DNA from 4 places in the Peribacillus frigoritolerans genome. Region 2 is predicted to be linked to each of the others. Evidence: a T-box and tRNA genes for the amino acid it is inferred to sense, from the RefSeq annotation. Region 2 holds a T-box; the other regions hold tRNA genes.
What was found. A T-box is a leader RNA that pairs with one kind of tRNA and senses whether it is charged. The one in region 2 lies ahead of argS (arginine--tRNA ligase), so its partner is inferred to be a tRNA-Arg.

Region 1: it has a tRNA-Arg gene. The T-box ahead of argS (arginine--tRNA ligase) is inferred to sense a tRNA for this amino acid. The anticodon was not compared.
Region 3: it has a tRNA-Arg gene. The T-box ahead of argS (arginine--tRNA ligase) is inferred to sense a tRNA for this amino acid. The anticodon was not compared.
Region 4: it has a tRNA-Arg gene. The T-box ahead of argS (arginine--tRNA ligase) is inferred to sense a tRNA for this amino acid. The anticodon was not compared.

Annotation. Positions count from the first base shown of each region.
Region 1 is NZ_CP158190.1:3,975,970-3,983,408, forward strand. It holds gene ABOA58_RS19450 (GNAT family N-acetyltransferase) at 1-127, opposite strand, end outside; gene ABOA58_RS19455 (YidH family protein) at 579-938, opposite strand; gene ABOA58_RS19460 (hypothetical protein) at 982-1,155, opposite strand; gene ABOA58_RS19465 (2TM domain-containing protein) at 1,335-1,613, opposite strand; gene ABOA58_RS19470 (GIY-YIG nuclease family protein) at 1,753-2,115, opposite strand; gene ABOA58_RS19475 (DUF2087 domain-containing protein) at 2,134-2,889, opposite strand; gene ABOA58_RS19480 (hypothetical protein) at 3,157-3,417, shown strand; gene ABOA58_RS19485 (hypothetical protein) at 3,509-3,709, opposite strand; tRNA gene ABOA58_RS19490 (tRNA-Arg) at 3,901-3,974, opposite strand; gene ABOA58_RS19495 (metallophosphoesterase) at 4,148-4,660, opposite strand; gene ABOA58_RS19500 (XTP/dITP diphosphatase) at 4,663-5,274, opposite strand; gene ABOA58_RS19505 (Ger(x)C family spore germination protein) at 5,482-6,603, opposite strand; gene ABOA58_RS19510 (spore germination protein) at 6,600-7,439, opposite strand, start outside.
Region 2 is NZ_CP158190.1:972,797-980,235, reverse strand. It holds gene ABOA58_RS04875 (DUF1641 domain-containing protein) at 146-577, shown strand; gene ABOA58_RS04870 (NAD(P)/FAD-dependent oxidoreductase) at 617-1,798, shown strand; gene ABOA58_RS04865 (hypothetical protein) at 1,995-2,312, opposite strand; partial or broken gene ABOA58_RS04860 (CotH kinase family protein) at 2,485-3,564, shown strand; gene ABOA58_RS04855 (SET domain-containing protein) at 3,577-3,993, shown strand; gene argS (arginine--tRNA ligase) at 4,045-5,724, opposite strand; T-box leader at 5,758-5,976, opposite strand; gene ABOA58_RS04845 (response regulator) at 6,042-6,587, opposite strand; gene ABOA58_RS04840 (fatty acid desaturase) at 6,681-7,439, opposite strand, start outside.
Region 3 is NZ_CP158190.1:5,470,711-5,478,149, reverse strand. It holds gene ABOA58_RS27165 (hypothetical protein) at 1-285, shown strand, start outside; gene ABOA58_RS27160 (DNA topoisomerase III) at 540-2,729, opposite strand; partial or broken gene ABOA58_RS27155 (DNA topoisomerase III) at 2,983-3,261, shown strand; tRNA gene ABOA58_RS27150 (tRNA-Arg) at 3,992-4,065, opposite strand; gene ABOA58_RS27145 (polysaccharide deacetylase family protein) at 4,241-5,119, shown strand; cobalamin riboswitch at 5,206-5,380, shown strand; gene ABOA58_RS27140 (ABC transporter substrate-binding protein) at 5,540-6,511, shown strand; gene ABOA58_RS27135 (FecCD family ABC transporter permease) at 6,474-7,439, shown strand, end outside.
Region 4 is NZ_CP158190.1:5,190,887-5,198,325, reverse strand. It holds gene ABOA58_RS25750 (NUDIX hydrolase) at 286-744, shown strand; gene rapZ (RNase adapter RapZ) at 790-1,689, shown strand; gene ABOA58_RS25740 (gluconeogenesis factor YvcK family protein) at 1,679-2,665, shown strand; gene whiA (DNA-binding protein WhiA) at 2,733-3,686, shown strand; gene ABOA58_RS25730 (HPr family phosphocarrier protein) at 3,707-3,964, shown strand; gene clpP (ATP-dependent Clp endopeptidase proteolytic subunit ClpP) at 4,061-4,669, opposite strand; tRNA gene ABOA58_RS25720 (tRNA-Arg) at 4,959-5,030, shown strand; gene rpoN (RNA polymerase factor sigma-54) at 5,348-6,685, shown strand; gene ABOA58_RS25710 (glutaredoxin family protein) at 6,691-6,942, shown strand; gene ABOA58_RS25705 (sugar-binding transcriptional regulator) at 7,082-7,439, shown strand, end outside.

The DNA of each region.
Region 1 (7,439 bases), 2.6 Mb from region 2:
TGTCAGAAACAACGGTATGATCGACCGTGATTTCATCATCACCTGATTTAAAGAATGTAATTTCCGCTAATTTCTCACCAGATTCTTCGACAAAAAAAGAACTTTCACCTTTTCTGATATCAACCATGTTAATGACCTCCTTTTAGTTCCTTTTTATCATATCTCACAAAATGGAAATTAAACAAATATTTAAAACTTGAATGAAATTGAATAAAGTAAAGCACTTTCAAGAGTTTTAAAGCTAGCATTGTCCATGTTAAGTTTATTCACAAACTGATGGTGGCTAATATAAAATTTTTAAAGGAAGGCAAAAGGCAAAACTTGACCGACCTTTCCTAGCCTCGGATATACACTTCCGGTAATATCTAAGCTTTACCATGGCTGACGTGCACAATACTGAATGAAATATTTTTAAAAGGTTTTAATTTCTCTCCATAACCAAAATGAAATACATAGTTTTTCAAGCTTTCATTTTTTGATTGAATTTATATAATGGAAGAAATCTTTCCGTAACGATGTAAGAATAAGTATTTAATATTAGATACTGAAAAAACTGCCCTTTAAATGTTAGGACAGTTTTACACTTTTATGAAAACAAAATATAAAATGATCATCGATAACAATATGACCATAAAAACAGCGATTAGAATAACGTGCGCACTCGTGGGCCGGAATGTACCTTCATTGATTTGCCGCTTCTTCTGAAGATAACCGATTGTCGCCAGCACTGTAATCACAAGGCCCAATGCACATGCAAACATCCCCAGCACGATACTGATCAGGTCAATACGGGGATCCCGATGCACACCAATCGTAAAATGCAGGCTTGTCGCAAGAAAACCAACCCCCACTATCGCAATCACCGTTCTTACCCACGCTAAAAAGGTGCGTTCATTAGCCAGATGCTGCTGGGCATATTTCAATTGGTTTTTCTCCATGCATCACCTTAATCGAACGTTTTTGATCAACCTTAAAAATCAGTCATCTTTTCAGCAGCGAAAAGGCCCTGAACATAGACCCGACAAACATTAGCCCTGCACCGCCGAGCAATAAATATATACATAGAGTTTTATCAATAACATTCAAAGGATAAAGTAATGCCCCTAGCGCTATGATTGCTCCTATCCCCGTTATGGTCCATCCTATTTTTTTCATTCGCAACTCCTAAAATTAATTATTTAGTGAAGGTCCTCCACCGGTTTCCCCCTTTTTCATAGATAGGTCCCTCATTACTAGCTTAAACCATTTAAAAACTGACAACAAGTGAGATCCACCGATTATTTTCCCGCAAAAAAAGAGCCACAAATGACTCCCTGTTTTGAACACGCCCAAATTCAGCCGTTCTTTTTATCCTTTTCCATATACTCTTTTATTTTTCTTTCTTCCCACTCAGACCCGAAGTTTCCTTGTGCAAGAATGGTAATTCCATGTATCAGAACACCAATCCCCCACCCTCCAAGGGGATAAAGGAACCACCAATAACCGGAATCCGTCAATAGGTTAATCGCAATCAACATGACATTCACCAATACATACACCATTAGATGAATGTAGAATGCCTTAAGGTTTTCAACCCTTTTTTTCGCCCGTAGATATCCATCTCCATTTTCCATCCCAGCACCTCCTAATCATAAACACTAAAGTATATTACCATCTGCTTCCATAATACCTTATTTTTCATAAAGAAATAAGAATGAAATGCATCAAAGGTAAATCGGGAGCTGGGAATCAAGGAGAATCTCTAAAGGCCACTTACAAGTCAGTGGATTTCATTCTATTGTATCCCCGTTCTTCGTATGGCTGTATTTTGTCCATCCACATTTCTTCAAGTTTTTTCAATTCCCGTTTAACATCAAAAAATCCTGTATCTTTCGGCTTCAATACTTCCAGTACCTCAAAAGAAAAAGCATCTTTCCCATATTGGTTCCACTCACCTTGCAGAACTTTATTGGTGTTTGTTCCGACTTCCAATTCAAATTGTTTCCCCTTCAACGTCTTTAAATTCCTGGTGCTTCCGATAAAAACTTTATTATTTACCGTATTTCTGATTTGGTATACACCTGCTTCAACTTTCGTTTCTTTATATAATTGCTTCAATTCTTTTTTACGATCCATCTTTCTTGCCTCCAGTCATCATTTCTTCAGCCAATATTGGCTCCCATCAGTCTTTCTATCCAAGAATCCATATTCTATTAAATATCTTCTCAAAAGAACATGATCATGATAAACGGCACCCAATATTTGATTGATTTCTTTTTCTTCATATTTCCGCTCATTTTCAAAACGGTTCATAATTTCTTGGAGAATGATCAGCCTTTGTTTTTCCTTTGGCGGGAAAGACTTTAATGTATCCTGACTGCCTTTAGGGAAGTATTTTTTCAATACAGTCACCTTTTCTTCCTCTGTAACGTTATAACGATCATCGACCATCCTTGCTTTTTGATGAAGCGGGATAAATGCCGGCGCATGTTCATCTTTATCTTTCAAAAGTTCCATCAGGGCTAAAAACAACTTAGCCTGACGCTCTTTCTCTTTCAACACAAAACGATGGTTCCGAATGGTGGACGGACTGCCAATTCCCATTTCCTCCTGAACCTCAGCATCATTCTTCCCTTGGTAAAATAGGCGAAGAAGGCGGTTTTGATGGTCCGTGAGACCTGTAAGTTTTTTATCGAGATCAATCAAGTATTCAAAAACGGAGCTGTGTGCATGTTCAATATGAATTCGCATATACCTCTTTGCTTCATAAAGAACCCCATCTTCCGGGTACACTATCCCCTTTTCAACTGCATTTCCGCACAGCAAACAAACATATTGATTCTCACCTTCTATATATCCTTGTTTAAGCTCATCCTGAGATGCGTTCCAAAACATTTCAGCGTCCTTCATAAAACAAACACTTCCCTATAAAGTTTATAATATAATAAACATAATATTAATTCGTTTGCATTATGTCAATGTTTTTTCTGATTTAACTCCAGCAAAGTATCCAAAGAAGACCTTGATAGTCAGAGGGGCTTCATAACATACAGCTGGCAGGCGAATACACCATCCATTCCCAGGACACTATGCCGATATAGTATATTGAATAATAAGCGTATTTTCCCCAATAATATGCTATATAAGCGTGAATAAGCTTTAGAGGAGGATATATTATTGAAAGATGAAAACGATGCAATTGTTCCATCAATCCATAACACCGATTTACACAAGGCAATACACCATTTATCGGAACAATTCAAGGTACCACTGCCAGAATTACGCGATACGATTGATTTACTTATACAAAACCAATCAAGTGGGATGCAGCTTAGTGTAGAAGATCATAAAAGTTCACCCGTCGAAGAATTGAATACGGCAATAATCAAAAACCGTGAAATCATTAAAAAAAATCTCCAAACATTAAATAGAATTTGATATAGAAAAAAGGCATCCGATCATGGATGCCTTTTTTCTGTGGAGCATATGAAATTCCTAATATAAGTCCTTCGTTAGAGCTCATTAAGTATTAGCTAGGCACAAACTTAAGTATTCCTTCCAGATAAACACCTTGTTCTTTTCGTTTGCATTCCCTCAACTTGATTCTTCCTTCTTTTTCTAACTCCTTAGCTAATTGGACCACTTCAGTTCCATCTTCGGTTATTTCGACTGAGAAGAAATTGCCCCGAGTGGAAGTTTGAATGAACTTGAATAATCTATCTTTATTCATTTAAACATCTCCTTATTTATAACAAGTTCGACATAAAAGTTCATCCACCTGCGATAAATATAAATAAAAAACTTCTTGTCGTCATACGAACTTTAGCAGTTAAAAGGATAACAAATTGAAAACATCCTCGTTGACTTAAGCCAAAAGTAAAAAAGCCAAAACCTTAGAAGGTTTTGGCTTTTTCTAGTTAGTGTCCCAGGAGAGATTCGAACTCCCGACCGACGCCTTAGAAGGGCGTTGCTCTATCCAGCTGAGCTACTGAGACGTTTATGATATAAGTTGCGGTAAAACTTATGTATTACCTTAACTGTTCCCTTAGGACACTTCTTATTATAGTAGGATATCAAAAGAAAGTCAACGGTTTTTCATAAAAAGTTTTTTTCTTTTTTTATGAACCAGGAAGCGGGGAAAAACGCTTCCTGTTCATTATACATGAAGTCATTCCATTTGATAAGCATTTCTTAGTTCTTCAACGATTTTTCCTTCAAGGTCAAAATAGATGATTTCAAGTTGGTCATTTCCGATTTCCAAAATGGCATAGGTTTTCTCTTTTCGTCCACGCGGCTGACGTATGCTTCCCGGGTTGATGAAGAGCTTGCCGTCAATCAATTCGGAGCCTGCAGCGTGGGAGTGACCAAAGCAAATAATATCCGCCCCTGTCTCTTCACTTTTATAAGATAGGTTCATCAAGGTCATATTTATGTTATAGAGGTGTCCATGCGTAAGGAAGAAACGCTTGCCTGCGATATTCTCCACAATATCATTCGGATATGCCGAATCATAGTCACAATTCCCGCGAACGGCTAAGAACCCCGACATGTGAGGGTCATTTCTTTCCAACTCTGAATCACCGCAATGGATCATGGCAGCAACCTCTTGTTTATGACGGTCGGTAATCATGCTGATTTCATGAGTTAAGCCATGACTGTCACTCATTATTAGCACTTTCATCGTCACATTCCTTCTTCCCTTTTTAGAAATAGATCAAGTTTTTCATCTAGAGCCCTCAATGCGTTGGCACGGTGGCTGATTTTGTTTTTTTCCTCTTTTGTCAATTCGGCGTTTGTTTTGCCCTGTTCCTCAACAAAAAAGATGGGATCATAACCAAATCCATTCGTTCCTGAAGGCTGTTCCGTAATCAAGCCTTCCATCGTTCCCGATACCGTAACTGTTTCCTGGTTGGGTGACGCTAGTGCCAAGGCGCAATAAAATCTCGCAGTCCTAGCCTCTTTTGGCACGCCTTCCAGTTCGCGGAGGACTTTTTCCGTGTTTGCTTCATCGCTCTTGTCCTCTCCAGCATAGCGCGCAGAATATACGCCTGGACGGCCCTCCAATGCATCTACAATCAATCCGGAATCATCAGCAATGACAAAGTGGCCTAGCTGATGGGCAATGGCCTCTGCCTTCAGGATCGCATTTTCTTCAAAGGTCGTGCCTGTTTCCTCAACATCCGGAGCATCCGGTACATCGAGAAGTGTTTTGACTTCATATCCTTTAGCAGAGAATAAGCTTTCGAACTCCTTGGCTTTCCCTTTATTTTTCGTTGCAATGATTACTGTCTTCATTTTTCATTTCACCCTTTTTCATTTTATCGGCATGAGAGCTCTTTTCGGACTAAGAAAGAATTTGCTGTAATTCGTCATATGTAAAAGCCGCTTCTTCCAGTGCCAAACGGACGGATTCAGCGCTGCCTTTCATGATCAACAACAGCCGCTGAACTTTCCAGATAAGTTAAGTCTAACACAACTCCCTTATCTGCAATACTTATAAAACTAACGTTTGTAATTTTCACTATGTTCAATATGGATATTAACTTTTATGTTATTTATTGAAGACTTATCAAAGGAATTAATAATTTTATTATCCCACTTATTGGCATGGTATCTGTATGCCTTTTCACTTATGTTAAAAAGATCTGTATTGATTTTTTCCCCAGTCTCCAACGTCTTCAAAATATCTTGCTTAATTTTTATTTCTACCTTTTTTTCGATTTTTTCCATATCCAAGTTGTCTATATTTTGTTTCAATATTCCATTTGCTCTAACTTCTAAATCATATAAGGGTTTCTTTTGTTGTTCCAATACTATGATGTTTGTTTTGGGGTCCATGATTTCAACACTTACCTTTTGTTTGTTCAGGGAAAAAAACATTACAGTCGCCTTATTTCCAACCCATTTCATACCTATCAAATCTTGTTTACTTACGAACCCTTTATACTGTTGTTTTGATAAAACATAGCCGCCATTCAACGTTGGTATCTTTTTTTCTTTCCCCTTCTCTGAGTAATGACGCTCATTTATTACCATAGAGGGAATTAAAATGGAACCAACCGGTTGATAAAATTTCGAAACCAGCTCATTGAATTTTAACGGGGATATGAAATAATTCTCATTAATAACGGTCTCTGGCCTTTGAATGATCGTGAATAGGTTAGGAAGATTAAAGAAACTATCACTGTCAAACACCTTTTTAATATCTTCTTTTGTAACAAACAGCCATGAATTGTATCGCAATAAGGGCTCTTTCCCCACATATTCAATGAAATCCTTCATTTTCTTATTGATTACATTCTCACTTAAAATGAAGGAGTTAATATGCCCGATATACAGTGGCAATGCTGCATTTTGTTCTAATTCAGTAAATGCTTCTTCGATACTTTCCCCTTTACCTTCCCCAATGACAACAGAAGATTTTTCTTGTAATGCTGTGGCCCCCTCTTGTTTTGCTATATCCGCAAAATTCAATGCTTGAAAGTATAAGATGAATTCACCCTCTTTATAATCGACGCCTAGAGCGGATCCATATGTTTGAGCTTGAATTTCCTTCATTCCCCAACAGCCTGTCGTCAATAAAAGTTGACAGCCAATTACCATGACTGCAATTAGCTTTCTCATTTGTTCGACTCCTTTTGCGGTTCATTATCACTGGACTGTAGAGCTTGATTCCGCTGTCTTAACATCCCATACGGAAGCTTGAATAAGACTTTTAACATATCCGATTTATTTGGTTTGGAAAATGGATTCACAAAAGGCTGTCCGAAACTTTCCAAGGAAACCACAACAATCAAGATGAGGAATATTCCCATGAAGAATCCAAACAAGCCTAAAAACGCTGAACATGCAAATATGAATAACCTTATAAGAACGATATTCCCAGCAATATTCTGATTGATCAAGGTATAGCTCGAGAGAACTGTTACAGCTATTATTACGAGCATGGAGGGTGAGGTCAGTCCTGCCCGAATCGCTGCATCACCTATAATTAGTCCACCCAACACAGAAACCGTCGGACCTACAGCTTTTGGCAGGCGAAGACCGGCTTCTTTAAATAGTTCAAACAATATGATCATCAAGAATGCCTCCAAAGAAGCAGGTATGGGTAATCCCTGTCTCGTGATTGAAATCGTCGCAAGTAGCGAAAAGGGAATTTGATCGAATTGATAGGTAACTAACGCTATAAAAAAACCCGGTAACGTAACGGTTACAAATAAGGCGACTACACGAATGATGCGTATAAAACTAATGTAAAAAAAGCTTGCATGTGCGTCATCAGCAGAATAAAGCAACTGATTAATACTTGTTGGTCCGATCAAGCATGTGGGATTCCCGTCCACCAGGATGGCAAAGCGCCCTTGATTCAATGATTCAACAACATAGTCCGGTCGACCGATATAATCCATTAAGGGGAAGATGGAAAGTTGATTATCATATAAGAGTTCTTCAACTTGGTA
Region 2 (7,439 bases):
CTGTTTTCAAGCCACTAAAGGGATATACTATAGGATAGCATTTATTACATTTTTGTTAGTATTTTTTCTTGTCACACATTGTGTAATATTTTACAAGTTTTTCTATTTACATCAACAAAATGCTTATTGCAAAGGAGAATTGGATATGTCAGAAACGATTACCCAATCACAAACTGAACAACTTAATGCCCGCCAAAAACAATTAGATGTACTGGACCAATTATTAAAGCCTGAGGTTCAGGAATCATTGAACACTTTAGTTGAGCAGTTACCAAAACTGACTGAGTTAGTGAATATTTTAACAAAGTCTTATGATTTCGCTCAATCGGTTGCGACTGATGATGTTTTGAAAAATGATACGGTCAGCGCCATTTCGGAGATCGCTACACCTGTAGTGGGCTCAGTGAAAGGGCTTGCGGCTAATGCCATTGAAGCTAAGGATCGTGCAGAAGCGAATACTGATGTGATCGGTCTTTTTGGTCTGTTAAGAATGATGAAAGATCCGCAAGCACAAAAGCTTTTCCGTTTCGCCCAAGCTTTTCTTGAAGTCTCTTCAGAACGTAAAAACCAAAAATAATTTGATAAACTTTCAATCAGTAAGGACGGGGGATTAACTATGTCAAAACAAATCGTCATCTTAGGTGCGGGTTACGCTGGATTGCTATCTGCCTTATCCGTACGTGAATATTACAAAAGAGATGAAGTGCAGGTTACAGTGGTGAACCAATTTCCAACGCACCAAATCATCACCGAATTGCACCGTCTTGCAGGCGGATCCATTTCCGAACAAGCCGTTTCCATTCCGTTGGAAAAGCTTTTCAAAGGAAAAGATATCGACCTTGTCATTTCCAAAGTGGAGTCTTTCTCAGTCGATAACAAAGAAGTGAAACTTGCCAATGGTTCCACTTTATCTTATGATGCCCTGGTCGTTGCTTTGGGAAGCCAAACAGGATTCTTCGGCATTCCGGGACTTGAGGAAAACAGCATGGTCTTGAAATCCGTAAATGATGCAAACAAGATCTACAAACATATCGAAGATCGCATTCGCGAATATGCACAAACAAATAATGAAGCGGACGCAACCATCGTGATCGGCGGCGGCGGATTGACGGGCGTCGAGCTAATCGGTGAAATCGTGGATCACTTCCCTAAAATCGCTAAAAAGTTCGGAGTGGACTTCAAGGACTTGAAAATCAAGCTTGTGGAAGCTGGTCCAAAAATCCTTCCGGTCCTGCCTGACCACTTAATCGAACGTGCGATGACAAGCTTGGAAGCACGCGGCGTTGAGTTCTTGACAGGTCTGCCTGTAACGGGTGTTAAAGGCAATCAAATCGAATTGAAAGATGGACAAACGATAACGGCCAATACGCTTGTTTGGACAGGTGGAGTTGCGGCTCTTCCTGTCGTAGGCGAATCAGGCCTTGAAGTGGACCGCGGCAAAGCAACCGTTAATGAGTATTTGCAATCCAAATCCCATAAAGACGTATTCGTTGTCGGAGACAGTGCCGTTGCTTTCCCTCCAGAAGGCGGCCGTCCATACGCACCTACTGCTCAAAATGCTTGGCAAATGGGTGAGCTTGTTGGTTACAACCTATTTGCAGCCTTTGAAGGCAAGAAACTTGAAGCATTTTCACCTGTAAACTCAGGTACACTTGCGAGCCTTGGCCGTAAGGATGCGGTGGCAACAGTTGGGGCCAATAACACATCACTTAAAGGTCTTCCGGCTACATTGATGAAAGAAGCAAGTAATGTTCGCTATCTATCACACATTAAAGCCCTATTCAGCTTGGCTTATTAATTCATGATCGCCGTGACATGTTCACGGTACATGCCCTTTATTCCCATTTGGGAGTAAGGGGCATTTTTCATTTCAGAAAAGGCGGACACCCTAATTGAATTGTCCTGCCATAACTCTACATTACTATTTTACTCTCCGCCATTTTTATTAGCCCGTTTGTCGTTAACCAACGTTCAAGTTTGTACCATTCTGCATATCATGTAATTAACCTTATTAAAGGAGGGGTCTTTATGCCGAAAGGAAAAAAAGGAAAAAAAGGAAAAGGCGGTTCATCTGGCAGCAGCTGTAGCTCATCCAATGGAAGCAAGTCCAATGGAAGCAAGTCCAATGGAAGCAAGTCCAAGGGCTGCAAGTCCACTGGTAGCAAATCCACTGGAAGCAAATCCACTGGTAGCAAATCCACTGGTAGCAAGTCCACTGGCTGCACATCTACTGGCACCACAACCACTGGCACCACAACTACTGGCACCACAACTACTTGCACCACAACTACTGGCACCACAACTACTGGCACCACAACTACTTCAAGTACTTCCACTGGATGTGGAAAGAAAAAAAGAAGAAGATAGTAGTTAATTCTTAGATGCTTCAACTTAATCAATCTCTGGTTGATTAAGTTGAATTTTTTCATACATTACATGTTTGCGCTTGACCATAATACATCTTCAAGAAAGGAAGGTGAGTGTATGCCTTATCATATTCCATCTTATTTCTTAATGATTGAAGAAGAAGATCTAGAAGATTTACGAGCGGACGTATGGAGTAATGACCCCATTCCCGCCTATTTGAAAGTGGAAAACGACATTTATGATATCGATATTGCCTATCGGGGCTCTTATACCCGAAAATTCAGGAAAAGATCCTATTGGATTGATTTCATCGAGCCAGAAAAATTCTTTGGCGCCCACAAAATCCATCTCAATGCCGAATACAAAGATCCTTCCCTCATTCGCAATAAACTCTCACTCGATTACTTCCAAGACCTTGGAATTCTTTCCCCCCATAGCCAGCATATTGACTTATACCGTAACGGCTCTTGTAAAGGGGTATATTTACAACTGGAGTCCGTTGATGAATTCTTTTTGGAAAAAAGAGGACTTCCTGCCGGTCCCATTTATTATGCAGTCAACAATAGTGCCAACTTTTCATTGGAAAGGGATGGGAAACTAAAAGAATCCCTTGTATCAGGCTATAAACAAGCGTTTGGAAAACCGTCCGACGATGAATACCTTATTGAATTGATCAGAAAAATCAATACCACCCCGCTTGCCAAATTTCCTGAAGAAGTCTCGCAGCATCTTGATATCCATAAATACTTACGCTGGCTGGCTGGAGCTGTATGTACTATGAATAACGACGGTTTCACTCATAACTATGCATTATATCGCAATAGTGAAACAAACTTATTTGAAATCATTCCTTGGGATTATGATGCCACTTGGGGACGCAAGGTCAGTGGCGGGATCATGGAGCACACATATGTCCCTATTGGAGGAAAAAGGACAAATCACCTTAGTCATCTACTCTTGCAGGTTCCGGAATACCGTAAGTTCTACAAAGACCTCTTGGTTGAACAATTGGAAACCACATTTACTGTGAATCACATGGAAAATAAAGTATTATCGCTGCACCAGGCGATACGTCCTCACATCCTTCTTGATCCATATAAAAAGAATAAATTGGATATATTTGACAAGGAGCCGGAATTCATCTTCGAATTCATTCGCAATCGCAGTGATTACTTAAATAAGCATCTTGGTGACCTAGACGAAACAAAACTGAAAGCCAAGCAGGACTGGAAAAAAGCAATTGAGGCCGTATCACCAATCTGTATTAAAAATACGGGGAAATATGGCAGGGGAATATATGCGGTAAGGGATATTAAAAAGGATGAACTCATCGAGGCATCACCTGTCATCATTTCACCGAAAAGCGAATGGAAATATTTAAAGAAAACGTCACTCTTTCATCACTGTTTCTATTGGGGAGATGACGATGAAACGGCCATTGCATTGGGAAATGGATCGCTATTCAATCATTCATACACTCCGAATGCGACGTATGATAATAATTTAGATGATTTAACGATAGACTTTTATGCATATAAAGACATAAAGGCTGGCGAAGAAATCACGATCAATTACAACGGTGAAATTGATGATAAATCTCCCTTATGGTTCGATGTCATCGAATAAGATTTTAAAGAATCCATTTTGAAAGTTCAAAATGGATTCTTTCTTTTACCTTTACATTTTTTTCGGCGCGGAAATTCCCAATAAACTTAGCGCATCCTTCAATACAATCGCTACGGAAAAAGCGAATGAGAGTTTCATTTGTTTCCATTCATCTTCAACTAGGATCTTTGTATGTGCATAATACTTATTGAATGCACGCGATAAATGCAAGCTGAATTTCGCGATTTGTGATGGGTCGGCTTGTTCAAACGATTTTTGGACAATGCTCGGATATTGCTCCAGCAGCTGGATGACTGGCCACGCATATTCACCTAAAGCGTCAAAAGTGATGGCCTGCTCGTTAAATTCACCTTTTTCAAGCAATGAGGAAATTCGCGCATATGTGTACTGTACATATGGACCCGTTTCTCCCTCAAAATTCATCATTTGCTCTAATGAAAAATCAATATCGTTCATGCGGTTATTTTTTAAATCATTAAAAATTACCGCTCCGACACCGACCTGTCTTGCAACCAGTTCTTTCTGTTCAAGCGCTTGATTTTTTTCTTCAATATTGCGCTTCGCAGTTTCGATCGCCTCTGCCAATACATCCGCAAGGAGCACGACTTTCCCTTTACGTGTCGACATTTTCTTACCGTCTTTTAACATCATGCCAAATGCTACGTGCTGCAAATCCTTTGCCCATTCATACCCCATTTTTTCAATGACGTTAAAGAGTTGTTTAAAGTGCAAGGATTGTTCGTTTCCGACAACATAAAATGTTTTCTTCGCCTCATACTGTTTTTTACGATACATGGCGGCAGCTAAATCACGCGTGGCATAAAGTGTCGCACCATCCGTTTTCGTAATCAAACAAGGCGGCATATCTTCCAATTGCACGACATAGGCACCTTCGGATAGGGTAAGTAAGCCTTTTTCTTTTAGTTCCCCGACAACCGCATCCATTTTATCATTGTAAAACGCTTCGCCGGCATAGGAATCAAAACGGATGCCCAATAAATCATAAATCGTCTCAAACTCTTTTAGAGACGCATCCCTGAACCATTTCCACAATGCCAGTGCTTCCTCGTCCCCATCTTCAAGCGACTTGAAGCTTGAGCGTGCTTGTTCATTCAACGATTCATCACTTTCGGCTCTATCATGGAACTTCACATAGATCTTCAATAATTCCTGAATCGGCGAAGCTTCGATTGCCTCTTTGTCGCCCCACAGCTTATACGCGACAATCAACTTGCCGAATTGCGTGCCCCAATCTCCTAAATGATTAATACGCACGGCATTGTAGCCATTCTTTTCGGCGATGTTAGCCAGTGCATTCCCTATGACCGTTGAGCGTAAGTGCCCCATGGAAAAAGGTTTGGCAATATTCGGGGAGGAATAATCAATCACGACATTTTCCTGTACAGGCTGCATCGAACCATACTGATCCTTTTCACTTAATACCGTTTGCAGCACGTTTTCCGTCACCAGCTGTTGATTGACGAAGATATTCAGATAACCACCCACAACGTTCACTTCTTGGATCAACTTGCTATTTAATTGTTGGGCTATTTCAGACGCAATCACCTGAGGCGACTTTTTGAATTTTTTCGCAAGAGTAAAGCATGGAAAGGCAACATCACCTAAATCCATCAATTTTGGCTTTTCCATTAATTTTTCTATTTCACTTGCTGGCAATTCATTGTTCAAAGCAGTTGAAATCAATTCTGCAATTGGTTTATTCATCGTCATTTTCCTCCTAAACAAAAAAGCCCCCGCCTCTAAATAAGAGACGAGAGCATGAATTCCCGTGGTACCACTCTAGTTGCCACAAATTGTGACCACTTTCCATTGTTAACGAGGTGACTCCCCGATATTCCCTACTAAACGGTTCAAGAAATTTCTCCAAAGTGCGCTTCATTCATCCGTCCTGCATTAGGCTCCCACCATCCCTAACTCGCTTTCCATTTCAAAATGAACTACTCTCTTCATCACAGAATTTTCAATATTATAATTTAATCCATCGTACACAATTTAAAAAAACGTGTCAACAGAATTAAGTAACAAATCTAACCTGCCGGTAACTTCATTTTATCCTTGATGGTGGAAAAATATTTCCTTACTGTCCCAATTGTGCCGCTTTGCTGATTAGACGGCTCAATTTTTGATTGACCATCGGCTAACAAACCTAACACTCCCATATCCCGGCCATTATTGCTGGAAGACTCATCTATAAGATCTGGGGAATATATTCGCTTGCCATCCATTATGCTGCGAATCGAGCAAGCTAACTCTTCACCCGGGCTATCCTTCAATAAATAACCACTTACATTAGCCTTTATTGCGAGTTGAAAATAACCAGTCCTTCGGAATGTCGTTAAAATGACCACTTTACATTCAATTGACCTTAATGCTTCTGCTGCCTCAAGTCCGCTCATTACAGGCATCTCCATATCCATGATACACACATCAGGCTGTAATTGGTGTACAAGAGCCACCGCTTCTTCTCCATTACCCGCTTGCCCGACAATTTCTATATCTTCTTCAAGATTGAGTAGAGAACTTATTGCCTCTAACAGCATTTGCTGATTCTCTGCAATGACAATTCGAATCATTTTAAGTTCTCTCCTTTATCGAGTTCCTTATATGAAGCAAAGACTCCCCCAAATCCGAGGATTATTAAGGGAGTCTGGAATGATACATGAACGTTACAGTTCAGATTTCACTTGAGCGGGAACACTTTTTTTCGTTAAATATTTTATATCTTTGAAACCGACAAAATTCTTGGATTCCTCATCCCATAAACGGAAACGGAGTGAGCGCAAGCTTGTCGCAAGAGTAATCGTTGGAACGTTCTCTAAAGGCTGCGTATTATTGTGCGCCATTTCCAATTTATAGTTAGGTACCCTTGGACTTAAATGGTGAACATGATGGTAACCGATATTACCAGTAAGGAACTGCATCAGTTTTGGAAGCTTATAAAAAGAACTTCCTTCCACTGCTGCCAATACATATTCCCACTCCTCATTTTCTTCAAAATAAGAGTCCTCAAATGTATGCTGGACGTAAAACAGCCAAATACCGACTGAACCAGAAATCATGAAAATGGAACCTTGTACCAGAAGGAACGACTGCCAGCCTACTGCAAGGCAAAGCAATGCCGCTAAAACGACGATTAATGCATTCGTCAAATACGTATTATTTTTTTCCTTCTTTCTAGCACCTTTACGGTTAAATCTATTTTTAAGAAGGAATACATAAATTGGTCCCAAACCAAACATAACCAATGGATTGCGATAAAAACGATAGGCAAAACGAAGTTTAAACGGTGCAGCCAAATACTCATCGACAGTAAGGGTCCAAATATCCCCTGTACCCCGCTTATCCAAATTACCGCTTGTTGCGTGATGCACCGAATGCTCATGTCCCCATTGATCAAACGGGAATAAAGTCAAAACACCCATGAT
Region 3 (7,439 bases), 1.1 Mb from region 2:
GGTGATGTCTATAAAATACATCATTCTGGTTTCTATCAAATTGATGAACAAATAAAATCCGGAAAATATATCATTACTTATGAAACCAGAAATAATGAATCATTAAAGGAGGATCCATGGTTCCAAATTATATCTGATGATTTGCAAAAAATTATAGGAGGAGATTCCTTTGGAGATGCTAATCAGTTTGAAATTGACCTGAAGGAGAATACATGGTTGGAACTTAACCAAAGTGGATTTTCGACTAATAAAAATGTTTCTTTCTTCTTAACACCTGTAAAATAGGCGTAAATTGACACTTAATAACGATATAATCTTCATCTTTTGTTCTGCTCCACACTGTACGTGCAGCTTTCACCTCATAAAGCTTCCAAATCACTCATTTTACGAAGATTATGTACGTTCTTTATCTCAAATGGACTTCGACAGGGCATTTTAAAGATTGGTTATCGTCTCGTTTTGGGTTGCGGAAATCAATTTGGATGTTTTGCCCTCCGCTCCCTAAATCTACATTTTCGGGAGTGGAGGGCAAAAAATTATTATTTATCTAAATTAAACCCTTTTAATAAGTCCGCAAATGGATTATTAATCGGTTCGGCTTCTTTTTCCTGCTCTTTTAAATATTTCTGAACGGAACGTTTATCCACTTTTCCACCAGACTCTTTTTTACGTCTTGCTTCAAAAGCAGATAGTTTCTCGCGGTATCCGCATTTACATGTGAAGATTTGACCATCGCCTTCACCACGTAGTTCCATTTTCTTTTTACATTGTGGACAGCGTGCATTCGTTACACGGGCGACATTCTTTTTATGGCCGCATTCACGATCTTGGCAGACGAGCATTTTGCCTTTTTTGCTATTCACTTCAAGCATTGGCTTACCACAGTCTGGACAGGATTTCGTTGAGATATTGTCATGTTTATATTTTTTGTCACTCGTTTTGATTGCACTGACAATCTCTTTTGTGTAATCTTTCATTTCATTGATGAACACATCTTTTTTCAGTTTCCCTTTTGCGATTAGCTCGAGCTTTTGTTCCCACTCAGCTGTTGTTGCAGGAGATTTTAGTTTTTCTGGCACTAAATCTAAAAGCTGACGCCCCTTAGCTGTGATATAGATTTCCTTACCGCCACGTTTTTCGAATAAGAACGAATTAAATAATTTATCGATGATATCAGCACGAGTGGCTACTGTACCAAGTCCTCCAGTAGATTTTAACGTGTCCACAAGCTTTTTATCATTTGTTTTCATGTATTTCGTGGGATTTTCCATTGCTGATAGTAAAGTCGCCTCAGTAAAGCGTGCTGGGGGCTTTGTTTGGCCTGACGTTTGAGTGATTATTTTTGTCTTTAATACATCGTCTTTTTCAATACGAGGTAATAACTGCTCTTTTACATCATCTGATTCTTCATCATCAAAATGGTTTGCATAAACTTCTTTCCAGCCAGAATGAATCACTGTTTTTCCTTTAGCGATAAATTTTTGATCCCCGATTTTCGTTTGCACTGTTAATTGCTCATATTCAAATGCAGGGAATAAAACAGCTAAGAAACGTTTCACGACAAGGTCGTAGATTTTGCGTTCTTTGTCAGTGAAGGATGAAATATTTACGTAACCTTCAGTTGGAATAATGGCATGGTGATCACTCACTTTACTATCATCCACAAATCCTTTTGACACTTTAATAGGTTTACTTAACACTTTATTTGCAAGAGGACGATATTCACCTATGGCACATGCTTTTAAACGCTCCGGAAGCGTACTAACGATATCGGATGATAAATAACGTGAATCTGTACGGGGATAAGTCAAGACTTTGTGTTGCTCGTACAATTTTTGCATAATGTTCAATGTTTCTTTAGCAGAATAGCCAAAGAGTTTATTCCCATCACGTTGTAACTCTGTTAAATCATATAGACCAGGTGCGAATGTTTTCTTTGCTTTGCGGTCAATGGTAACAACAGTCGCATCTTTACTTCCAAGTGATTTCACGATTGCGTCGGTCTTTTCTTTATTAAAGCTGCGACTATTTCCATTTTCATCTTGCCACGTTAACTTGAGTCCATCCGTTTGGGCTTCGATTCCATAATAGGTTTGCGGTTTGAAATTCGCAATTTCCTCTTCGCGTGCTGCAACCATTGCAACTGTTGGTGTTTGAACACGTCCACAGTTTAATTGTGCATTAAATTTTGTCGTTAAGGCACGAGTTGCATTCAAGCCGATATACCAATCCGCTTCCGAACGTGCTACTGCAGAAGTATACAAGTCTTCATAAGCTTTACCAGGCTTTAAGTTATTGAATCCATCTTTAATAGCTTTATCTGTTACAGAAGAAATCCAGAGTCGTTTGATAGGCTTATGAACTTTTGCTTTATCAATAATCCAACGTGCAACTAATTCTCCTTCTCTCCCTGCATCAGTAGCCACAATTACTTCATTTACATCACTGCGATTTAATTGTGTTTTAACAGTATTAAATTGCTTTCCTGTTTGTTTCATGACAACTAACTTCATGTGTTCAGGAAGCATAGGAAGGTCTTCCAGTTTCCAGGTTTTATATTTAATATCGTATGCCTCTGGATCTGCTAGTGTAACTAAATGTCCTAATGCCCACGTAACGATGTATTTATCGCCTTCTAAAAACCCATTGCCTTTTTTATTGCACTTCAATACATTTGCGATATCACGTGCAACTGAAGGCTTCTCAGCAATTACCACACTTTTTGACATTTGTTCAAACTCCCTTACTAACTATTTACCGTCTAATATAACATAATTTCAAGGAGGAAATTGCCCCATACACTCCTATTTTAGAGGACATAATAGACATTGCTTGTTTGAGAATTTAAACTTCTTTTTTTAAGCGTGTATTTTCTCTGGAAATTTCATTAACTTTTTTAGGAGAAATTGTAGTTTCTATATTTGAATAAATCTTAAAGTAGGAGATATTCCATATTCGTCCCCGTCAGGAACGAAATGTCCTGATTGCGGCCACAAAAAAAGTGTTTCACGTGTAACAAATGCCAGATGCCCGCAATGTCATAAAAAGATGGAAATGCGCGGTCAAGGAGAAGCACAGACATTCACCTGTAAATGCGGTTTTCACGAAAAACTATCTTCTTACAATAAACGAAGAGGGCAAAATAAAAATCAAAAAGTATCCAAAAATGAAGTATCCAATTATATGAAAAAGCAAAATAAAGAAGAGCCGATTAATACTGCATTGGCAGATGCCTTGGCGAAACTGAAATTCGATAAATAAAAGAAAAAGGATGGAGCAATCGCTCCATCCTTTTTCGGTATATTCCTGCTTCGACTAAATTTCATTCAGTACGGTGCCATGTAATTAATATTCAAGTGTTTTGTCAGTGTGTGTGTTTATCCGAATCTACTCGTATGAGCGTACTGAATGGCTTCTGATCACCCGGACTGAAAATTGCTTCATCATTCTCTGGATTCCATAGGCTGTAAATACTCATGATCGTATCTTCCTCCTTTGGATGAGAAGACTAGTAATTCCCATGTTTGATTATCATCCAACTCTTCAATTGACTCTAACGCTGATCACCGGGACTAAAAACCGCTGCGTCATTCTCTTTGTTCCATTGGCTTCTGATTGTACTCATCATGCACTATCATCTCCTTTGGTGAGAATGTCTTACAGTATTCATATACCCGGATGGGACAGGTTAAAACATATATTTCAAAAAAAGACATGATTATATCCAGAAATCCATTATTTTTTTCAGGTATATATTGACGTAATAAATACAACGCTTTTTACTATCAAACAGTTTGTATTCTTGTTCGCCAATATTTCCAACCTTTATGCATAGTTTGCAATCAGATTTTTTATATCTATATGGCTTGATGAAATAATTTAGCTTTGAGATCTGCGTTTTCTCCATCAAAAAATCAATTGTTCTTAACCAACAGAAAAAAACCCCTGTTACTCCGCGGAAGGACCGCTTGTAACAGGGGTTTATAATTAGCGTCCCAGATAGGAATCGAACCTACGACCTACAGCTTAGGAGGCTGTCGCTCTATCCTGCTGAGCTACTGGGACATATAAAAAAGTCGACGACTTATTTATTATATTTCTTATAGGCAAACTTTTCAAGCTAATAGCACATACTTATGAAAAAAAATCCTCACTCTCGTCTTTCCCTTTTTTTCATTTAATGGAATACTTTATTAATCGCTAGTTTTCTGGTACTATTTCACTATAAAAAATTAGGAGAATGATAGTGGGAAAATATAGAGTTTTATGGATGGTTGCATTGCTGGGGATTTTGATTTTACCTGGATGCTCACAATGGATTTTAGAAGGTATAGGCACAAAGACTGCTGCACCGATTGCGGAAGATGAAATTGAAGTGGCCGAAGCGGCGGAGAATGGGGAAGGGCAGGAATTGGAGGGCAAAATCGATACGGAAGACTGGATAACGGTCGAGTCCGACGTCCAGCTTCCAATCTTGATGTATCACAGCATTTCTGAAGGTAATCGCCTTCGGGTTCCAAGGGAGGAATTCCGGTCTCAGATGGCTTGGCTTCGGGAGAATGGCTACTATACATTATCCCCTGAAGAAGCATTCCTCGTATTAACCGAGAATCGGATGCCAAGTGAGAAGTGCGTCTGGCTTACTTTTGATGATGGCTATACAGATAACTTCACGGAGGCTTTTCCGATAATAAAAGAAAATGATATGAAAGCAACTGTCTTCATGATCGGGAAGTCCATTGATAAAGGTCATCACCTGACTGAAAATCAAATGATGGAGATGAGCAGGAATGGGATTTCGATCGAAAGCCATACTATCAACCATTTGGAGCTGAACCGCATGACGGCAGAGCAGCAAGAAGCTGAAATGGTCCAGTCGAAGGAGCTATTCGACCGTATTCTCGACCAGGACACGACAGTGCTTTCCTATCCGGTTGGCCGGTATAACGAAGAGACTCTCAGGCTGTCAGAGGAAGCTGGATACAAGATGGCAGTCACTACCGAACCTGGGGGAGCTTCAAGGGAACAAGGGATGCATGCCCTGCATCGAGTTCGGATTTCACCCGGGTTATCAGTCGATGGGTTTGCGTCACTGATTGAAAATGCTTCAAATCATTGAAGGTGGCAGGGGCATTTCGAACCTGTTCAGAAAAATCATTTAATAATCGATTCTTACATGGTGTATAATGAAGGCAGTGAAAATTATATACATATGAACGATTTGGTGTCGTAATGACTTAAAAGGGAAGCTGGTGAAATGCCAGCGCGGTCCCGCCACTGTATATGGGAGCTGACGGCTGTGTACCACTGTATGAGATATGGGAAGGTGCCGTTGACGATGACCATGAGCCAGGAGACCTGCCAAAATTCGTACACCTGTAACCTACGCGGATGGGAAGGTGTGTGGCAGACCATAAGAAGTCCGTAATGATATTGTTGCCATACAAGCACCTTCCGTTTAACGGGAGGTGCTTTTTGTTTTGGGGGCATCTTCCGAGATTATGAGGTGGAAAGAAATTAAATAAAAAGATTGTGGGGAATGAAAATGAAGAAAATTTTTGGTCTGATACTGTTGATGTTGCTTGTTGCAGGCATGATGGTCGGCTGCAGTGACACTACTGATGAAGGAAAAGAAAAGCAGCAAACGAATCATGCTCAACACGAAGCTTTCCCGATTACGATTAAAGATGCAACTGGGGAAAAAGTAACGATAGAACAAAAACCGAAGAAAATCGTTTCGTTAATACCAAGTAATACGGAAGTGGTCTTTGCACTTGGTTTGGGTAAAAAGGTCATTGGTGTTTCCGATAATGATAATTACCCGGAAGAAACGAAGGAAATTGAAAAAGTTGGCGGAATGGAAATGAACACGGAGCTGATTGTCTCCATGAAGCCTGACCTTGTTCTTGCGCATGCATCAAGTGCCCATAATTCGAATGAGGGTTTACAACAGCTTAAGGATGCTGGAATAGATGTCCTCGTAGTCAATGATGCACAAAGCTTTGACCAAGTCTATGAGTCTATTGAAATGATTGGACAGGCAACGGGTGAACATGACAAGGCAAACGAAATCGTTGCGGATATGAAAACGAAGCTCAAGGATATCGAGGAAAAAGCCAAATCCGTAAAGGAAGAGGATAGGAAGACAGTTTTAGTGGAGGTTTCGCCTTCACCGGAAATATACACACCGGGAAAAAATACTTTCATGAATGAGATGCTTAATATTATTTCAGCGGATAATGCTGCTGCTGATTTGGACGGTTGGGCAAAAATTGATGAAGAGTCGATGATTGCTGCAAATCCTGATGTCATCATTACAACTTATGGTTATTATACGAAAGATTCAGTAAGTGAAGTGAAGGGCCGAAAAGGATGGCAAGACGTAAATGCTGTTAAGAATGGCAAAGTCTTTGATGTCCATTCTGACTTGGTGACCCGTTCCGGTCCACGCTTGATAGAGGGAGTAGAGGAACTTGCCAAATCAGTCTATCCGAACCAATTTAACAACTAAATGGACGTTTGCTTATTTGATTGCGTTGTTAATTTTGTTATTCGCAATGACGATAGGCATTTCCTTTGGTTCGGTGTCAGTACCGATTCCCGTACTTTTACAAATAATCGGCAAGGAGATCTTTCATTTGCCGATTTCTGCTGATCCGGATGTGATGCTGACGAATATCGTGATGAACATCCGCTTGCCGCGTGTGTTGCTTGCGGGTTTGGTCGGGGCATCGCTTGCGATTGCGGGTGCGGCATTTCAGGGGCTGCTCCGGAACCCGCTCGCTGATCCTTACACATTAGGTATTTCATCAGGAGCATCGGTCGGCGCCGTATTGACAATATTCTTGAATATATCACTGCCGTTCATCGGTTTATACACTCTTCCGGCACTGAGCATCTTATGCTCAGTGCTCACGATGCTCTGCGTATTGACTTTTGCAAAAAAAATGGATCGATCGATGAAAGTGGAAACGATCATTTTAACGGGAATCATTTTCAGCTCGTTTTTAAGTGCATTCATTTCATTGATGATTGCGCTGACGGGTGATGAATTAAGACAAATCATCGGCTGGCTGATGGGAAGCGTTTCAATGCGCGGATGGAATTATATTGCAATCATTTTGCCGTTTTTTATTCTTGGTTCGTTTATCTTGATCATGAATACAAGTGAATTGAATGCGATGACTTTTGGGGAAGACCGGGCAAAACACTTAGGTGTGAATGTTAAGCGGCGGAAAATGTGGATCTTGATAGCCGGTTCGACATTGACAGGGGCAGCGGTTGCCGTTTCAGGGGCGATTGGCTTTGTAGGATTGGTCATTCCTCATTTTGTCCGAAAGATATGGGGACCTGACCATAAACATTTGCTTCCGCTGTCATTGTTGATAGGAAGCGGATTTCTAATTTTGGCTGACTTTGTAGCACGGACGGTCATTGCC
Region 4 (7,439 bases), 1.4 Mb from region 2:
TAAAGGCTTATCTTCGTGATTTCTTGCGAATGAAGATTCCCCCAATGCAGGAAGTTTACTTTATTGTTAGCTCATTTCAAAAATAGTATAATGATAAGATATACTAAACATATATATATCTTTCATAATGGTAAGAAGATGAAAAATACAACTTGTTTGAACTATTAGCATTTGTAAATCGCCAAATGGATATCTAGCGGCGGTTTAAGGATATAAACTGAATCTCTTCAACACGGGGGGGGGGAAGGTTTCTATAGTCGAGCAGAGCCAATTGAGGTGAAGAACGTGCAACGTGTCACAAACTGTGTATTGATCAGGGATAATCAAATCCTCTTATTGAAAAAGCCTAGACGCGGATGGTGGGTAGCTCCAGGCGGAAAGATGGAGCCTGGGGAATCTGTACGCGATGCTTGTATTAGGGAATATCGTGAAGAAACGGGCGTTTATTTAAAAAACCCTTCCATCAAAGGTATTTTCACCTTCATTATGAAGGACGGAGATAAGGTATTGTCGGAATGGATGATGTTCACTTTCTTTGCAACGGATTCCGATGGTGTAAATGTGGATGTTTGTGAAGAAGGGGAACTTAGCTGGCATCCAGTCGAAGATGTTAAAAAGCTGATGATGGCTGAAGGTGATTTTCACATCCTGGACTATATGGTTCATGGAAGTGGGATCATTTATGGAACCTTTACCTATACACCTGAGTTTAAGCTGCTTTCTTACCGATTGGATCCAGGTTAATTTTCACATATAAAAAAGATTGCTATACATGGGGGCGGAGAAACTATGAGTACAGGGCAGATGAGTGAAACGCAATTGGTCATCATTACCGGAATGTCCGGAGCGGGTAAGACAGTGGCGGTTCAAAGTTTTGAAGACCTCGGCTTTTTTTGCGTCGATAATTTGCCGCCCACGCTATTGCCAAAGTTTTTGGAGTTAATGAAGGACTCAGGGAATAAGATGAATAAAGTGGCTCTTGTCATGGATTTGAGGGGGAGGGAATTTTTTGATTCCTTATTTCTTGCACTGGATAATTTAACGGATTCAGCTTCAGTATCACCAAGAATCCTTTTTCTTGAAGCTGATGACGATTCCTTGGTCCGCAGATATAAGGAAACGAGAAGGACCCATCCGCTTGCTCCATTAGGCCGGCCATTGGAAGGCATTAAAATGGAGCGGGAACTATTGGACGAATTGAAGGGAAGGGCTCAGCTGATCTTTAATACTTCCCAACTGAAACCGCGCGAATTGAGGGAGAAAATCGCTTCGGAGTTTTCTGCCGATAAAAGTGTCGGTTTTACAGTCAATGTCATGTCGTTCGGGTTCAAGCATGGTCTGCCCATAGATGCCGACCTTGTGTTTGATGTACGTTTCCTGCCAAATCCATATTATATTGACCATATGAGGCCAAGGACTGGCTTGGAACAGGAAGTGTCGAGTTACGTTTTAAAATGGAGTGAGACGCAAAAATTCTTGGAAAAAGTGACTGATTTGCTTGCGTTCATGCTTCCATATTATAAACGTGAAGGAAAAGCACAGCTTGTTGTTGCGATTGGGTGTACAGGCGGTCAGCACCGTTCTGTAGCATTGACGGAGTATATTTCAAACCACTTCAAGAAGGATTACAGGGTTCAAGTATCACATCGTGATATCGAAAAAAGTAAGGGGAAAGCAGATGTTAGATAAAAAGAAACAACCTAAGGTTGTGATCATTGGAGGGGGAACCGGCCTTCCCGTTTTATTGAGAGGGTTAAAGAAACATCCGGTTGATATAACGGCAATCGTAACGGTAGCTGATGATGGTGGAAGTTCAGGCCGCCTTCGCGAGGATATGGATATTCCCGCTCCGGGTGATATTCGTAACGTGCTGGCTGCGTTATCGGATGTAGAGCCCCTTGTTGAACAAATGTTTCAACATCGCTTTCAAAGTAAAAATGAGTTGTCCGGGCATTCGCTGGGTAATTTGATACTGGCGGCAATGACCTCGCTGACCGGGGATTTCGTCCATGCGATCCAGGAAATGAGTAAATTTCTTAATGTCCGCGGTAAAGTGCTTCCGGCGGCCAACCAAAGTGTGGTTCTCCATGCAGAGATGGAGGACGGAACGATTGTTACAGGAGAATCCAAGATCCCCTTCTCAGGAAAGAAAATAAAAAAAGTATTTCTGTCTCCTCATCATATAAAGCCGCTCAGTGAAACTCTCCAGGAAATCAAGCAGGCAGATCTTATTGTCATAGGTCCAGGGAGTCTGTATACTAGCATTCTGCCTAACTTACTTGTTCCTGGTTTAGGAGAAGAGGTTGCCCGTTCGAAGGCGAAGAAGGTGTACATTTGCAATTTGATGACACAAGCCGGAGAGACGCTGGATTATAGCGCGAGCGATCATATAAAAGCGATATATGACCATATGGGAAATGCATATATTGACAGGATACTTGTTAATAATGAGGAAATACCAACCGAAATTCAGCAACGCTATCAAGCTGAATATGCTAAACCGGTCATGTATGATGTGGAAAGCTTAAAAATGATGGGGCTTGAAATCATACAAGAACGCATTTTTAGCTATGAAGGGAATGTAATACGCCATGACACGAAAAAAGTGGCGGATTTGCTCTATAATATGCTTGTAAATGAAACAAAAAGCCACATTGCACCGTAGATATAAGCGGGAACGGTTTTTTGATTGATAAAAATAGATTACCTGCGTTCGATTGGGGGTGAAATGGATGTCTTTTGCTTCAGAAACGAAAAAAGAGCTTACTACATTAGAGGGAAAGGATTGCTGCGGTAAAGCGGAATTGTGTGCGCTTATCCGGATGAACGGATCCCTTTCATTTTCTAATCGGAAGCTTGTTGTGGATATTCAAACTGAGAATGCTGCGATTGCCAGAAGGATCTATACGCTGCTGAAAAAAAGTTATGAGGTCCAGGTCGAGCTGTTGGTCCGTAAAAAGATGAAGCTTAAAAAGAATAATGTATATATTGTCAGGATGTCATCCGGAGGGCAGCGGGTTTTAACCGATTTGGAAATTTTAGGCGATGGCTTTGAAATTCTCCATGCTATATCCGATACTATTGTTGGGAAGAAATGCTGTAAGCGTTCTTACCTAAGAGGTGCATTTCTTGCGGGGGGTTCGGTGAATAATCCAGAAACGTCTTCCTATCACCTTGAAATTTTCTCACTTTATAAAGAGCACAATGATGCCCTTTGTGAGCTAATGAATAAGTTTGGCTTGAAGGCCAAGACGCTTGAACGCAAGAAAGGGTACATCATTTATTTGAAAGAGGCCGAAAAGATTGCCGAGTTTTTAAGTATAGTTGGCGCCCATTCAGCTTTATTAAGGTTCGAAGATGTACGGATTGTCCGTGATATGCGTAATTCAGTGAATCGGCTTGTGAATTGTGAAACAGCCAATTTGAACAAAACGATCGGGGCCTCATTACGCCAGGTTGAAAATATCCATTATATCGAGGATACGGTGGGATTAGGCATTTTACCGGATAAGCTTCGGGAAATTGCGGAGCTTAGGATAGCGTTTCAGGATATAACCTTAAAGGAACTAGGGGAAATGGTTTCTGGGGGGACCATCAGTAAATCCGGGATTAATCACCGATTGCGAAAGATTGATGAAATAGCTGACAGGCTCCGTGGGGGAGAGGCTATTGCTGCGAAAAAATAAAGCTAACAGGGGAGATCAAGATGGTGGAAAAGCAAGTTGAGGTAAAATTGAAAACGGGTTTGCAGGCGCGGCCGGCGGCTCTTTTTGTACAAGAAGCTAACCGCTTTCATTCAGATGTTTTTCTTGAAAAAGAAGGAAAGAAAGTGAACGCAAAAAGTATAATGGGATTAATGAGCCTTGCCATCAGTTCTGGCGTGACCGTGAAGTTAATCGTCGAAGGACGCGATGAAAAAGAAGCGTTAGAGGCATTGGAAGAGTTCGTTCAGCAAGAGGGTTAAAAGAAAAGGATGCTTAAAAGAGCATCCTTTTTTTGTATTATGTAAAAAAGCTCCGGAAGTCGCTAAAGGCGTTCTCCGGAGCCGGTTGTTGCATGATTATTTAGAGTCTTTTTTATCATCAAGGATGCTGCGCGTGATGACTTTGTCGATCAAGCCATATTCAAGGGCTCTTTCGGAAGTCATGAAGTTATCACGTTCCGTATCTCTTTGAAGGACTTCAATAGGTTGACCAGTACGTTCTGCCAAGATTTGGTTCAGTTTATCTTTCAAGTGAAGGATACGGCGGGCAGCAATTTCAATTTCTGTAGCTTGACCTTGAGCTCCTCCAAGTGGTTGGTGAATCATGACTTCACTGTTTGGCAACGCATAACGTTTGCCTTTTTCGCCTGCGGCCAATAGGAAAGCACCCATGGAAGCGGCCATACCGATGCATACTGTGGATACATTAGGTTTGATATATTGCATAGTATCGTAAATGGCCATACCGGAAGTGATGCTTCCACCAGGGCTGTTGATGTATAGAGTGATATCTTTTTCAGGATTTTCCGCTTCTAAAAATAGTAATTGAGCAACAATGGAGTTGGAAACATTATCGTCAATTGCACTTCCTAGCATAATGATCCGGTCTTTTAATAAACGGGAATAAATATCGTAGGCACGCTCCCCACGACTTGTTTGTTCGATAACTGTAGGAATTAAATTCATGTTCATTTCCTCCTTCGATTAAGAGAATCATTTAAATTCTTTATGTATGTATGATACACTTTTTGGTCAATTTAGGTCAAACAAAACAAACCCTATAATGGATAATTTGTTCGACAATTTTCTGGCTATGGCTCCTTCCTGATAGATTACTTTATATATTATGCCGCACAGGGATGAATTTCCACATTACCCATAATACCCAAAAGAAGAAGTTTTAAACCTGATAACCCTTGCAAAGGAGGGGATTCTATCATATAATGAAGTCTGTTGAAAAAATATTTTCTAATACGCCCTCGTAGTGCAACGGATAGAACGCAAGCCTCCGAAGCTTGAAATGCAGGTTCGATTCCTGCCGAGGGCATTACCAATCTTCTGCTTAATAAAGCGGGGGATTTTTTATTGGTCAATTTTAAGAGTGTTCCTAAGATTTTTGGTGAATTTACTCGTTTTCTGTAATATTTCATCGAATTCTGGAATGTCAGTCCTGTCTTGAAAATATTCGCCCACACTATTAAAAAATGGTGATTTTTCAATAAAAGTAGTTGTTAAATTTGCATTTCTAACATATAGTATTTAAAAACAAATAAACTATTCAGAAAAAAACGTAAGCGTTTTCATGGGTTTTTGTGTAGAATTTTCTCCTGATAATGTAAAATGGAGTGGGGGAGGGGTGAATCGATGAGTATGAATATGAAAGCGGGACTTTTTCAACAGCAAACATTAAAGATGGCAATGACCCAGGAGCTTATGCAAGCTATTACATTGCTGCAATACTCCTCGCAGGAGCTATCGGCTTTTTTAGAAAATAAAATGGTGGAGAATCCATTACTGTCCATAGATCAGCCAACATCGGCTTTATTTCAGCCAACTTTTGACCGGAAAAAGGGGAAACGGACTCTTAAGAATACGTATGATGCCAACTATTGGATTGAACAGATAAGTGAAGATACTATATCGCTTGAACAGCATATCATGTCCCAGGTGAATCACCAGCAGCTTACCGGTGAGCAGCAGAAGGCATTGCTGCTATTAATTCATAACCTTGATGAAAACGGTTACTTGAGGACTGAGCTGGATGATATATGTATCCCAGGTATATCTCCGATCGTTTTGGAAGAAAGCCTCTCAATTTTACAGGAACTCGAGCCGCATGGAATTGGAGCTAGAAATCTTCAAGAGTGCCTGTTGCTTCAAGTGCAAGCAGAAGGAATGAATCTGCTTGCAGAATCGATCATAGAAAACCATTTCCTCGATTTTGCGGAAAAGCGCTGGAAAGACCTAAGTAAGAAAATCGGTGTTACAATGAAGGAGATTCAAGAAGTATTTGATTATGTCCAGACATTGAACCCGCGACCGGCTTCACTCTTTTTTCAGGAGAAACCTTCTTATATAGTGCCGGATGTGGTCGTGGAAGTTCGTGATGGCATGCTGCTTGTCGGGAATTATGATGGTAACACACCTAATCTTAATGTGGATAAAGGGTATTTAAACCGTATGAAGAGCCATAAGGATCAGGGGGTTCAACGGTTTATCCAGGATAAGTGGCAGGAATACCAATGGATTTCCAGAGGGATCCAACAGAGGAAAGAAACTATATTGAAGGTCATTCAGTGCATCGTCGATAAACAGCCGGCGTGCTTTCATCATGGCCTGAACTATTTGAAACCGATGACGATGAAGGAAATCGCCGACGAACTTGGTATACATGAGTCCACAGTAAGCCGGGCGGTCAAAGGGAAATACGTGCAGACACCATTTGGCACGATAGAGATGCGGATATTTTTCACTACTTCTTTACAGTCGGTCGGCCTTGATGAGGATATGTCGGGCATGCAGGCAAAAAAGAGCCTGCAGGCAGCCATCAATGGGGAAAATAAACAAAAGCCGCTTTCGGATCAAGACCTGGCAGAACGGTTGAAAGAGGAGCATGGAATTATCCTGGCACGCCGAACCGTTGCCAAATACCGCGAACAATTAGGTATCCCTTCTTCATCTAAACGAAAAAGATATGATTGAAAAGGATGAGTGGTTTGGAATCAAATGCGTTTGTTTTATATAGTAGGGATAAATGCCCGTTATGCGATAAAGCCAAGCAGGTGCTTGAAGAAGTGAAAGAGGAATCAGGCATAGGCTATAAAGAAATCGATATCCATACCGATGATAATTTGCTTGAGAAATTCGGGCTGATGATTCCTGTCGTAGAATGGAAAGATGATATCGTTCAATTCGGGAACGTTGATAAATCAGCTCTAAATCGCCTTTTGGAAAAATAATTTTTCAAATCATTTGAAGAAACATTCCGTTCCTGCTAGAATAAAATATGTAGCAGGAATATTTTTTTGTTTTAAGTGGGACAGAAAATGACTACGCGGGACATTAAATGTCCAACTTAACTTTTTAGGAGTTTTAAATATGCGTACATTACTCGAGGTACAAAGAAAATTATTACCTGATTTCCTTATGGTTATGCAAAAAAGATATGATATCCTGCGTTATATCATAATGATGCAGCCGGTTGGAAGGCGCAGTCTGTCCGTGAGCCTTAATTTGACAGAGCGGACGCTTAGAGGCGAGGTTGATTTTCTGAAAAGTCAGAACCTGGTTAACATATTCAGCTCTGGCATGACGCTGACTGATGAAGGGATTGAAATCCTGGATAAGTTAGAAGGAATAATGCGTGAAGTAATGGGTATAGACATAATGGAACGGCAATTGCAGGATTTATTGCAAGTGGATGAGGTCATTATCGTCTCAGGAAATTGTGATGAGA